Regions from separate parts of the Silvania sp. genome, predicted to be linked through region 2. Evidence: predicted binding sites of a transcription regulator. Region 2 holds the regulator's gene; each other region holds the start of a gene.
The links. Region 2 encodes CRP, which controls carbon source genes, mostly activating them, when cyclic AMP is high. Its sites were predicted from a motif close to ATGTGANNNNNNTCACAT; they were not measured.
Positions count from the first base shown of each region.

Region 1 (4,289 bases), on a different contig from region 2:
GCCAGTGCGGCGTTAAAGCTGTCGCCCGCGCCGTTGCTGTCGACCACATCGACCTTACAGGGTGGGATTTCCTGCGTGTCGTGCTGGCTGAAGACCGCAGATCCCGCCTCACCGAGGGTCATCACCACGTACTGGCAACCCGTTTCGAGCAGCAGATCGGCAATTTCGCGGTTACTGCGCCCATCATCCGGGGCCAGCCCCAGCGCCACGCGGGCTTCGGTTTCATTCGGGGTCAGATAGTCGATGGCGCTCAGGTCGATGCCGCGTAAATTGCGCGCAGGCGCCGGGTTAAGAATGGTGGTTTTCCCCAGCGCTTTGGCTTTTCGCAGGCCGTAGAGCGCGGTATCGAGCGGGATTTCAAGCTGCGCGAGCGCCACATTGCACTCCCGGATATGCGCCAACGCGCTATCCACCAGCGCGGGGGTAAAGAGCTTATTGGCTCCCATATCCACCACGATAATATTGCGCGCCTCGTTATCTTTGACGATCAGTCCCGCTCCGGTAGGCAACGCGTTGGTGAGCGTCAGCGCCCGAATATCAACCCCTTCCTGCTGCATCAGGCTGACAAATTCATGTCCGAAGGCGTCATCGCCGACCACGCCAGCGTAAGCGACATCCGCGCCAAGGCGGGCGGCCTGGACCGCCATATCTGACCCTTTTCCGCCCCAGGTCTGACGAAAATCGCGGCCAATCAGGGTTTCCCCGGCGAGGGGGATACGGTCGGTTGTCATAACCAGCGCTTTCGCGTAGCTACCGAGAATAAATACGCTCATCACATTCTCCGTTCACTGTGCTGTTTGTTTTCATTGCGGGACGAAGTGCCGTCAACGCACTGCCGACGGCATCCGTCAATCAGTAAGCGTTGATGTCGCCTGTCAGGCCTTTCACCAGTTCAGGGCCTGAGCTGGTGCCCACGAGCTCCGCTCCCGCGATGAACATCTCTTTCATTTTTTCCAACGTGTTGACTTTACCGGAAACTTTTACCCGGCAAGGTGCCTGAATATTGGCTTTGAGAAGTCGAACATCTTCTGCCGTTGCCGCGCATCCCCCTTTGCCCCAGCCGCTGGATTGTTTCACCCAATCAATACCGGCTTCGTACGCATAACGGGTGGCTTTGATTTTCATCGCCTCTTCGGTGATAAACCCGAACTCCAGCATCGCCTTCACTTTCATCCCCAGATCGTGGGCAATGTGAGTGACCTCTTTCAGCTCGTTGAAGTAGCGGTCATCCATGCCCCCCAGCAGGAAGCCCGGGTTTGGCGGGAAGTCGAACTCATCCGCGCCCTCTTTGGCCAGTTCACGCACCACGGCGACTTTCATTGCCGTGGTGTCGTTGGCCTGCGGGAAGTTAACGGTGGTCGCCACACGCACGCCGCTGCCTTTCAGAACGTCCTTCGCCACAGAGACCCAGCAGGGGGCGATCATCGCGGCGTCAAACTGATACTCCATGCAAATGTTCAGGTGCTGAATCAGCCCTTCATAGGTCAAATCTGCGTTGACGTTAGTGAACTGGATGGCTTTGGCGACCTGGCGGGGATCATTGAAATCAATCATCTACATCTACTCCTGTTGGCTACGTTTATGCATTTCACTGTAGGCAGCCTCAACAAAAAGTGTGATAGCCAGGATTCCCGGCAATATGGACAGAATTTCCACGTCAATAAAGTTGTGAGCATGTTCAAAAATCTACCGCTGCTCTGGCGACAGAACATGTCTTTTTCCCCTTGCCATGCTTTGATGAATCAAGGGTCAGCGGCATTTTCTTGCTCAAATCGGAATCAGGTATGGATAAGCGGGTGCAACAAACACAGGTTCTGGCGAACTGGTATCGGGAATCAGACAAGTTTTCGACGTTAATGAACTACCAGATCCTGCGCGCGGGACATATTCGAACAGCCGAGAACTTCCGTGTCCGACGCCAGTCGGTGGTGGGGCATGAACTGATTTTTTGCCTGAACGGCAGCGGCTTTGTGCGGCTGGAAAACACCCTTTATGAGGTGCAGGCCGGGTGTCTGGTCTGGCTGCCCGTCCGCTGGCCGCACGAGCACTACCCGAACAAAAACGATCCCTGGGAGATATTATGGCTGCGCATTGATAGCGCAAAGCTAAGCAATATCATGCAGATACTGGATGTTTCTCAGAACCCTGTTTTTCAGTTCGATAACCCTGGGAAGATCACTGAGATTTATCACCATATCTTCAGCCTGATGCAGAGCCACACCTTAGTGACGGATGCCCAGTGCGACGAACTCTGCGCCCGACTGATCTGCACCCTGCTGGAGAACCGTAGCGCCGAGGCGACAAAATCCCCGGTGATTACCCATCGCGGGCTGGGACGACTGATTTACCAGATCCACAGCCACTACAGCGACGACTGGGACATTGAGAAATTTATGCAGCACTGCCAGGTGAGCAAGTCCCAGCTGTTCCGTCTGTTTCAGACCACCTTTAACCAAAGCCCACTGAAATGGCTGAAGAACTATCGTCTGTCACAGGCGCGTCGACTGCTGGTTGAAACCCAGGAGACGATAGGTCGCATCTCGGGCCAGGTGGGGTATAACGATCCCCTGCATTTTTCCCGTGATTTTCATCGCGCGGTAGGATTATCCCCCAGCGAGTTTCGCCGCCGGGAGCAGCGGTTGGACTGGGAGCAAACCCAGGTGGAGCGCCTGGAGAAAGAGAGTGCGGAGGGTAAAGGATAAGGCGACGTCCACAGCGCTAATTATTACCCGGAGTGGGTTAAAAAAGGATGTTCTCGAACAGAATATCCCTATTGCCCATCAAATATAAAAACCTTTCTCAAGCGTATTATCGATTCACCTAAAAATAACCCCTAATACAAATATCCCAAATTGTTATTAAGATTAATCTAATGTTCTGGTAATTTGGGCTTTTCGTTACATTGAGATAACATTATCGACATGGAATTAACATGAATCTTAATTCCTTTTTTATTGTCGTGACCCATTTCAATATTTTTTTGCATCAAATCGTTTACTTTTGAATATGCAATATTGCTCTACCAATGCAGGCTGAACGAATGGTAAATAAATACAAACTACATGAGTTTTTGGATGTACAACGTCTTCAGACCCTGCAGGATAACTTTTCAAAATCGATGATGATCGCGCTGGTGGTGGTGGATGAAAATGGCGTTCCCGTCACCAAACCCAGTGGTTTTTCGGACTTCTGCGCACGCTCTCGCCTCAACCCTACGCTGACCCATCACTGCTATGAAAGCGACAAAGCCGGCGGGCGTGCGGCGATGCATGCCCGGGAACCGGTGGTGTACCGCTGCTACTGCGGTTTTGTGGAATTTGCCGTCCCTATCATGATTAACGATCATTACCTCGGTGCATTTATTTCCGGGCAGGTCAAGGTGGAAGAGGAAAAAGAGCGCAGTATTCCCTATATTCTTAATAACAATGAGATCTGGGAAGAAAATCCATGGTTGATTAATTTGCATCAAAATACGCGAAGAATGAACTATGAACGTTTTGAATCCACTGCCTCTACGCTATTACACGTTTCTTCATACCTGGTGGAACAGGCACACGCCAATAATATTCAACGTGAGTTGCGTAAAAAAGATCTCGAGCTGACCAATGAACTAAGAATGCGCGTTGAAATTGAGCGTTCGTTACATGAAGCAGAATTCAAAGCACTCTCTTATCAGATTAACCCGCATTTTTTATTCAACGTATTAAATACCATAGGCCGTCTGGCGTTTCTTGAAGATGCCCAGCGCACCGAAACCATGGTGCACGATTTTTCCGACATGATGCGCTATCTCTTACGCAAAAATAACCGTGGACTGATTACGCTGCGCAATGAAATGAATTACGTGAACAGTTACATGTCGATACAGAAAGTGCGGATGAGCGACCGCTTCGATTATCTGTACGACATCCCCGAAAAGTATCTGGATGTGGTCTGCCCATTTTTGATCCTGCAACCTCTGGTGGAGAACTTCTTCAATTACGTGGTTGAGCCGCGCGACACCAGCAGTCATCTATTGATCCGCGCCACCGATGACGGCCAGGATGTGATTATCGAGGTCACAGATAACGGCGACGGCATCTCGGGGGAGGCTATCGACCAGATTTTATCAGGCGATCAAAATCTCCAAAAAGGCAGCATCGGCATTAACAACATAAAAAATAGATTAAAGCTGTTATTTGGTGAGAGCTACGGCCTGGAAATCATGAGCGCCAACAAGCCCAGGATGGGTACAACCATTAAACTTCGGTTCCCAATGCTGGAAGCCTGATAGCAGGAAGAGGACATAT
Region 1 is NZ_JBOGBT010000062.1:1,794-6,082, forward strand. It holds gene ACRDD5_RS12065 (ribokinase) at 1-773, opposite strand, end outside; gene deoC (deoxyribose-phosphate aldolase) at 853-1,554, opposite strand; gene ACRDD5_RS12075 (AraC family transcriptional regulator) at 1,797-2,702, shown strand; gene ACRDD5_RS12080 (sensor histidine kinase) at 3,041-4,270, shown strand; gene ACRDD5_RS12085 (response regulator transcription factor) at 4,288-4,289, shown strand, end outside.
Region 1: a site for CRP is predicted at 1,667-1,684, ahead of deoC (deoxyribose-phosphate aldolase). Genes of this name have one in related genera too.

Region 2 (4,289 bases):
CACCGACGTACTGTTTTATGAGGGGTTACACGGCGGGGTCGTCACGCCGCAGCACGACGTGGCGCGCCATGTTGATCTGCTGGTGGGCGTCGTGCCGATTGTCAACCTGGAGTGGATCCAGAAGCTGACGCGCGATACCAGCGAGCGCGGACACTCGCGAGAAGCGGTAATGGATTCAGTGGTGCGCTCCATGGAAGATTACATCAACTTCCTCACCCCACAGTTTTCACGCACCCACATTAACTTCCAGCGCGTGCCGACGGTGGATACCTCCAACCCGTTTGCCGCCAAAGCTATTCCTTCGCTGGATGAGAGCTTTGTGGTGATTCATTTCCGCAATCTGGAGGAGATCGATTACCCCTGGCTGCTGGCCATGCTGCAGGGTTCGTTTATCTCGCATATGAATACACTGGTGGTGCCGGGCGGGAAGATGGTGCTGGCAATGGAGCTGATCATGACGCCACTGGTTCAGCGGCTAATGGAAGGGAAGAAGATCGCCTGATTTCGTGCCCGGTGGCGCGATGTTTACCGGGCCTGAGGGTGTATTCCGGGCCCGTAGGCCGGGTACAACGCGCCGCCCGGCTTTTTACGTAAGCCCTACGCCTCGATCACTTCATACGAGTGCGTAATCTTGACTGCTTTTTCCAGCATCAGCGCCACCGAGCAGTACTTCTCAGCCGACAGGTCGACCGCACGGGACACCGCCGCATCTTTGAGCTCTTTGCCGGTTACCAGGAAGTGCAGATTGATATGGGTGAACAAACGCGGCGCTTCTTCACGACGTTCAGACGTTAGCTTCACTTCGCAGTCGGTCACATCGTGGCGCCCTTTTTGCAGGATCGATACCACGTCGATCGCACTGCATCCCCCCGCAGCCATCAGCACCACTTCCATTGGACTTGGCGCTTTGTCACCGGAGTTGCCATCCATCAAAATCTGGTGCCCGGAAGCTGACTCGCCGAGGAACGTTAACCCTTCAACCCATTTAACACGCGCTTGCATTTTATTCACTCCAGGTTTGCATTTTTCATGACAGATTACGCGCCAGTAACAATTCTGGCAACGGAAGGCGACCTGCATCAAGCTGAAGCGAGACACCAGGAGACACGCAGCAAAACCTATGCTAAAACAGTCGGGATGCTACAGTAATACATTGACGTTACACATGTATGCAGAGGACATCACACATTACAGGCTGCTAATTTTGTGACAGCCCGTTTCCCAGGTACGGGGAAGAATTCGATTGCAACCCCAGAGTAAAAGGTGCACATCCTGGCTCTGGAGATAGCTTATAACAGAGGATAACAGCGCATGGTGCTTGGCAAACCGCAAACAGACCCGACTCTCGAATGGTTCTTGTCTCATTGCCATATTCATAAGTACCCATCGAAGAGCACGCTGATTCACCAGGGTGAAAAAGCGGAAACGTTGTACTACATCGTCAAAGGCTCAGTAGCAGTGCTGATCAAAGATGAAGAAGGCAAAGAGATGATCCTCTCTTACCTGAATCAGGGAGATTTCATCGGCGAGCTGGGCTTGTTTGAAGAAGGTCAGGAGCGTAGCGCCTGGGTTCGTGCAAAAACCGCGTGTGAAGTGGCAGAGATCTCCTATAAGAAGTTCCGCCAGCTGATCCAGGTTAACCCGGATATCCTGATGCGTCTCTCTTCGCAGATGGCTCGCCGTCTGCAGGTCACGTCGGAGAAAGTGGGTAACCTCGCCTTCCTGGACGTTACCGGCCGCATCGCTCAGACCCTGCTGAACCTGGCGAAACAGCCCGATGCCATGACCCACCCGGACGGAATGCAAATTAAAATCACCCGTCAGGAAATCGGTCAGATCGTCGGATGTTCTCGTGAGACAGTGGGTCGTATCCTGAAAATGCTGGAAGATCAAAACCTGATCTCCGCCCACGGTAAAACTATCGTGGTCTACGGAACGCGTTAATTCCGTGCAAACGGCGTGACATCGCAAGGTGGCACGCCGTTTTTGTCTCTCTCACCCATGTGGCGCAGACTCATCTATCACCCGGAAGTTAACTACGCACTGCGGCAAACCCTGGTGCTATGTCTCCCTGTGGCTGTGGGTTTGATCCTGGGCTATCTGCAACAAGGTCTGCTCTTTTCGCTCGTTCCGGCCTGCTGCAATATCGCCGGTCTCGATACCCCGCATAAACGCTTTTTCAAGCGCCTGATTGTCGGCGGGTCGCTGTTTGCTGGCTGTAGCCTGGCCGTACAGCTGTTACTGGCGCAGGATATCCCGCTACCGCTAATTCTGACCGTACTGGCGATGACCCTGGGCGTAACAGCGGAATTAAGCTCGTTGCACGCACGTCTGCTGCCCGCCTCGCTGATTGCCGCCATCTTTACCCTGAGCCTGGCGGGGAACATGCCGATCTGGGCGCCGCTTCTGATCTATGCCCTGGGCACCCTGTGGTACGGGCTGTTTAACTGGTTCTGGTTCTGGTTGTGGCGCGAACAACCGCTGCGTGAATCGCTGAGTTTGCTCTATCAACAGCTTGCCGATTATTGCGAAGCAAAATATACCCTGCTGACGCAACACACCGATCCCGAAAAATCGTTACCTCCCCTGCTGGCCCGCCAGCAGAAGGTCGTGGATCTGATTAGCCAGTGCTATCAGCAGCTGCACATGCTGGCAGCCAATAAAAATCATGAATATAAACGCCTGCTGCGCACCTTCCAGGTGGGACTCGATCTGCAGGAGCATATCTCCGTCAGTCTGCATCACCCGCACGAGGTGCAAAAGCTGGTCGAGCGCAGCCATGCGGAATCGGTACTGCGCTGGAATGCCCGGACGGTTGCCGCACGACTGCGCGTGCTGGCGGACGATATTTTGTATCACCGCTACCCTACCCGTTTCACCATGGATAAGCAGCTTGGTGCGCTGGAGAAAATCGCCCGTCAGCATCCGGATAACCCGGTAGGCCAGTTCTGTGCATGGCACTTCAGCCGCATTGCCCGCGTGCTGCGAACCCAGCGCCCACTCTATCCACGCGACCTGATGGCAGATAAGCAGAAACGCCTGCCGCTGATCCCGGCCCTGAGAAGCTATCTTTCGCTGAAATCCGCCGCCCTGCGCAACGCCGCACGCATCAGCGTGATGCTGAGTATCGCCAGCCTGATGGGCGTTGCCCTGCATCTGCCAAAACCCTACTGGATCCTGATGACAGTGCTGTTCGTAACCCAGAACGGCTATGGCGCCACACGGGTACGCATCCTCCATCGGGCGGGCGGCACACTGGCAGGGCTGATTATTGCGGGTATCGCCCTGCACTTCCACGTGGCGGAAGGTTTTACGCTGACGGGGATGTTGGTGATTACGCTGGTGAGTTACCTGTTTATTCGCAAGAACTATGGCTGGGCGATGGTGGGCTTCACGGTCACGGCGGTGTATACCCTGCAGCTGCTCACCCTGAATGGCGATCAGTATATTTTCGCCAGGCTGGTCGATACCCTGATTGGCTGCCTGATTGCCTTTGGCGGGATGGTGTGGCTGTGGCCGCAGTGGCAAAGCGGGCTATTGCGTCAGAACGCCCACGATGCGCTGGAAGCGGATCAGGAGGCTATCCGGCTGATCCTCAGTGACGATCCGCAGCCGACGCCGCTGGCCTGGCAGCGCATGAAGGTTAACCAGGCGCACAACGCCCTGTTCAACTCGCTGAATCAGGCGATGCAGGAGCCCGGCTTTAACTCGGCTTATCTGGCGGATATGAAACTGTGGGTCACGCACAGCCAGTTCATCGTCGAGCATATCAACGCGATGACCACCCTGGCGCGCGAGCATACGATGCTGACGCCAGACCTGGCCCAGCGTTATCTGCAGTCGTGTGAAATTGCCCTTCAGCGCTGTCAGCAGCGTCTGGAATATGATTCAGCCGGTGAAAGCGGCGATGAGAATATCCTGGAAGCACCCGAAACCCTGACGTACGGCCCGATGAGCACGCTGGAACAACATCTCCAGCGCGTGCTGGGGCATCTGAACACCATGCACACCATTTCGTCAGTGGCATGGCGGCAGCGCCCGCATCACGGCATCTGGTTAACCCGACTTCTGAAACGCACGCCGTATTAAATACCGGCTTTGCACAGGCTTACGCCTGAACAACGCTCTTCACCGCGTTGGCAAAGCGCGTCAGCCCTTCGTCGATGTCCTGCTCCTCAACCACCAGCGACGGCGCAAAGCGCATCACGTCCGGTCCTGCATTAAGCACCATCACACCGGCATTCGCCGCCGCGTGGAGGAAATCGCGCGCCCGACCTTTGTATTGCGGT
Region 2 is NZ_JBOGBT010000108.1:69,863-74,151, reverse strand. It holds gene ACRDD5_RS21645 (phosphoribulokinase) at 1-502, shown strand, start outside; gene ACRDD5_RS21640 (OsmC family protein) at 598-1,002, opposite strand; gene crp (cAMP-activated global transcriptional regulator CRP) at 1,312-1,944, shown strand; gene ACRDD5_RS21630 (YccS/YhfK family putative transporter) at 2,002-4,089, shown strand; gene argD (bifunctional acetylornithine/succinyldiaminopimelate transaminase) at 4,109-4,289, opposite strand, start outside.

Region 3 (4,289 bases), on a different contig from region 2:
GTTATCGGCGGTTGCACCAATGAACAGCACGTTACCGGCGGTGGAAATTGGCCCACCCAGCATCGGCATACCCATGTTGAACGGCACCGGGATCGGCATCGGGAACGGCATGCTGTCCTGTGGGGTACCAATACGTTTTTTCCATACCACCTGATTGGTTTTCAGATCCAGCGCGGAAATATAACCCCAGGCAGGCTGTTTACACGGCAGGCCAAACGGTGACAGGAACGGGTTCAGCGTCACGCCAAAGGGTACGCCGTACTGCGGCTGGATACCGGCTTCGGTCCCGCTGCCTTTAGCGTCTTTCGGTTGTTCCATCGGGTTGCCCGGGCCGCGTGGGATCAGCTTCGAGACAAACGGCAGCGCCATTGGGTTGGCAATTGCCACCTGACGGTTTGGATCGACAGAGATACCGCCCCATTCGAACATCCCCAGGTTCCCCGGGAACACCAGCGTGCCCTGCTCGGACGGCGGGGTGAAGATGCCGTCATAGCGCAGCTGATGGAACATCACGCGGCACACCAGCTGGTCGAACATGGTGGCACCCCACATGTCCGCCCCGGTCAGATCTTTCTTCGGACGGAAGCTCAGGTCCGAGAACGGCTGGGTTTTAGTGACGTAGTCGCCTTTCGCCGCACCCTGCGGTACCGGTTTTTCCGGGGCAGGGACCACCAGCTCGCCGGTACGACGGTCCAGCACAAAGATGTTGCCGGTTTTCGCCGGGGCATACACCACCGGAACCGTTTTACCGTTTACGGTAATGTCCGCCAGCGTTGGCTGGGACGGCATATCCATATCCCACAGATCGTGGTGAACGGTCTGATAGCTCCAGGCCAGTTTCCCGGTGGTCGCGTTCAGCGCCAGTACGGAGCTGGCATAACGCTCCTGCTCTGGCGTGCGGTTACCGCCCCAGATATCCGGCGTGGTCACGCCCATCGGCAGATAGACCAGGTCCAGCTTCGCATCATAGGCGGCTGGTGCCCAGGAGTTTGGCGAGTTAAAGGTGAAGGTGTGCTCATCCGACGGAATGGCGTTAGGATCTTTCGCGCCAGGATCGAAGGCCCACAGCAGTTTACCGGTATTCACGTCAAAACCGCGGATCACGCCGGAGGTTTCGCGGGTCGAGAAGTTATCGGTAACCGAACCGGCAATCACGATGGTTTTATCGGTGATGATCGGCGGCGAGGTCGGTTCATACAGACCCGGGGTGGTATCCGGCATGTTGGTCTGCAGATTCAGAACGCCTTTGTTGGCGAAGGTTTCGCACAGCTTGCCGGTTTCGGCATTAAGGGCAATCAGTCGACCGTCGTTCACCGGCAGCATGATGCGGCGTGGACAATCGGCAATCACCTCCGGGCTGGCGTTATCGGCACGCGCTTCGTGGTAAGAGACGCCACGGCAGGTCACGTGCTGGAACGAGGTATTGGTATTCAGCTGCGGATCGTAGTGCCATTTCTCTTTCCCGGTCGCCGCATCCAGAGCGAACAGACGCTGGTGTGCGGTACAGAGATAGAGCATGTTGCCCACTTTGATGGGGGTCACTTCGTTGGTCAGTTCACCCGGATCGTTAGGCTGCTTCAGGTCGCCGGTGCGGAACACCCAGGCTTCTTTCAGATTGTGCACGTTATCGGCATTAATCTGCTTCAGCGGGGAGTAGCGTTGACCTTCCTGATTACGACCGTAGGCAGGCCAGTCGGCATCGGCCACCTCAGAGATCGCCGCCGCAGGCGTGGAGTCGGCATTCAACGTGCCTTTCACTTCCTGCGGATCGTTAAAGCCCGCCCAGGTCAGCATCCCGCCGGTGATCAGTAACGCCACCACCAGCGCCGTCACAGCACCGCTGGAAGGCACCATCAGTCGACGCCAGACAAATGGCAGGATTAGCCAGATGCCGAAGAAGACGAGGATATCGCTGCGCGGGGTTAGCGCCCAGAAGTCGAAGCCGACTTCCCACACGCCCCAGATCATGGTGGCCAGCAGCAGGACGGCATAGAGCCACAGGGCCGATTGTTTACTGCGCCATAACAGAACGGTGACGCCGAGCATCACCAGGCCAGCAACAGGGTAATACCAGGAGCCGCCAATGGCGACAAGCCAGGCTCCGCCGATGAGTAAATACAGTCCGCAAAAAGCTGCGAACAGCGCTGTTAACACAACGAGGAGTCGTGAATGTTGTTTTTTTGTTTCCGCCATAAAGACACTCTTTAAGTTTCATTAATTTTTTAGTAGCAATTAAGTATAGGTCTTAACAAGTGTGATCGGAATCACAAATCTGGCTTTTGTGAACTCATGCGCCAGGAGAATCTATTTGCTGGTATACTTCACGGCTTATGCAGCGATGTCGGACGCTGAATTTTCGGCATTGAGATATTTGTTCTAAAATCATACGGTTAGTAAAATGAAACATACTGTTGAAGTGATGATCCCGGAAGCGGAGATCAAAGCGCGTATCGAAGAACTCGGTCGTCAAATTACCGAACACTATAAAGACAGCGGCAGCGAGATGGTGCTGGTGGGTCTGTTACGCGGTTCCTTCATGTTTATGGCCGATCTGTGCCGTGAAGTGCAGGTGTCCCATGAAGTCGATTTTATGACCGCCTCCAGCTACGGCAGCGGTATGTCGACCACCCGTGATGTGAAAATTCTCAAAGATCTGGATGAAGATATTCGCGGCAAAGACGTGTTAATCGTCGAGGACATCATCGACTCCGGTAACACCTTGTCGAAAGTGCGCGAAATCCTGAGCCTGCGTGGACCAAAATCGCTGGCGATTTGTACCCTGCTGGATAAACCGACCCGCCGCGAAGTGAACGTGCCGGTTGAGTTTGTCGGATTCTCGATCCCGGATGAGTTCGTGGTGGGCTATGGCATCGACTATGCACAGCGCTATCGCCATCTGCCGTATGTCGGCAAAGTCGTGCTGCTGGACGAGTAAAAGAGAACGCCGGGTTATCCCGGCTTTTGTTTACTTGTGGTTGACGTGTTTCTGCATCAGGTTAGACACACCCTGACGGTAACGCTGCTCCAGCGTTTCGCGGTTGGTGGCGGTCACTTCCAGGTCGCGCAGCAGGCCGTCGTGAATGCCGTAAGCCAGACCGTGAATGGTCACTTTCTGTCCGCGCTTCCAGGCGGACTGCATAATGGTGGAGTGGCCGAGGTTGTACACCTGCTCCATCACGTTCAGTTCACACAGGGTATCCAGACGACGTTCCTGCGGCATCGCGCCCAGCAGTGAGCTATGTTTGAACCAGATATCACGGATGTGCAGCAGCCAGTTGTCGATCAGACCCAGTTCCGGATTCTCAACCGCCGCCTGTACACCACCGCAGCCGTAGTGGCCGCAGATAATGATGTGTTCGACTTCCAGCACATCCACCGCATACTGAACCACAGACAGGCAGTTCAGGTCGGTGTGAATAACCAGGTTGGCAACGTTACGGTGTACAAACAGTTCGCCAGGTTCGAGGCCCGTCAGACGTTCAGCAGGTACGCGGCTGTCGGAGCATCCAATCCATAGAAAGCGTGGTTTCTGCGCCAGAGCCAGTTTCTCAAAAAATCCGGAATCTTCTTCCAGCAGCATCTTTGACCATAGTGCGTTATTGCTGATGAGTGTATCTATGTCATTCATGGAGGGGTAACGACCTGTAACCGAGTGAGTGCGTTGCGCTAATATAGGGCAACTCGATTTTTTTTTAAACCAACACATCGCGTGTCAGAACAATGGGTAAGTCTACTTCATGACAATTGCACTGGAGCTCGAGCAGCTTACAAAAACCTATCCGGGGGGCGTTAAGGCCCTGCGCGGGATAGATCTTAAAGTCGAAGCCGGTGATTTTTATGCGCTTCTGGGGCCTAACGGGGCAGGAAAATCCACCACCATCGGCATTATCAGCTCGCTGGTGAATAAATCCTCCGGTCGGGTGAGCGTGTTTGGCTACGATCTGGAAAAGGATGTAGTCAACGCCAAACGCCAGCTGGGACTGGTACCGCAGGAGTTTAACTTCAATCCGTTTGAGACCGTGCAGCAGATTGTGGTTAACCAGGCGGGTTACTACGGCGTGGAGCGTAAAGAGGCGGTTGAGCGCAGCGAAAAGTATCTGAAACAGCTCGATCTGTGGGAAAAACGCAACGAACGTGCGCGTATGTTGTCCGGCGGTATGAAGCGCCGTCTGATGATCGCCCGCGCGCTGATGCATGAGCCAAAACTGCTGATCCTCGATGAGCCTACCGCCGGGGTGGATATCGAACTGCGCCGCTCAATGTGGGGCTTTTTGAAGGATTTAAACGAC
Region 3 is NZ_JBOGBT010000039.1:17,268-21,556, reverse strand. It holds gene ACRDD5_RS07880 (glucose/quinate/shikimate family membrane-bound PQQ-dependent dehydrogenase) at 1-2,193, opposite strand, end outside; gene hpt (hypoxanthine phosphoribosyltransferase) at 2,399-2,935, shown strand; gene can (carbonate dehydratase) at 2,966-3,628, opposite strand; gene ACRDD5_RS07865 (ABC transporter ATP-binding protein) at 3,738-4,289, shown strand, end outside.
Region 3: a site for CRP is predicted at 2,253-2,270, ahead of hpt (hypoxanthine phosphoribosyltransferase). Genes of this name have one in related genera too.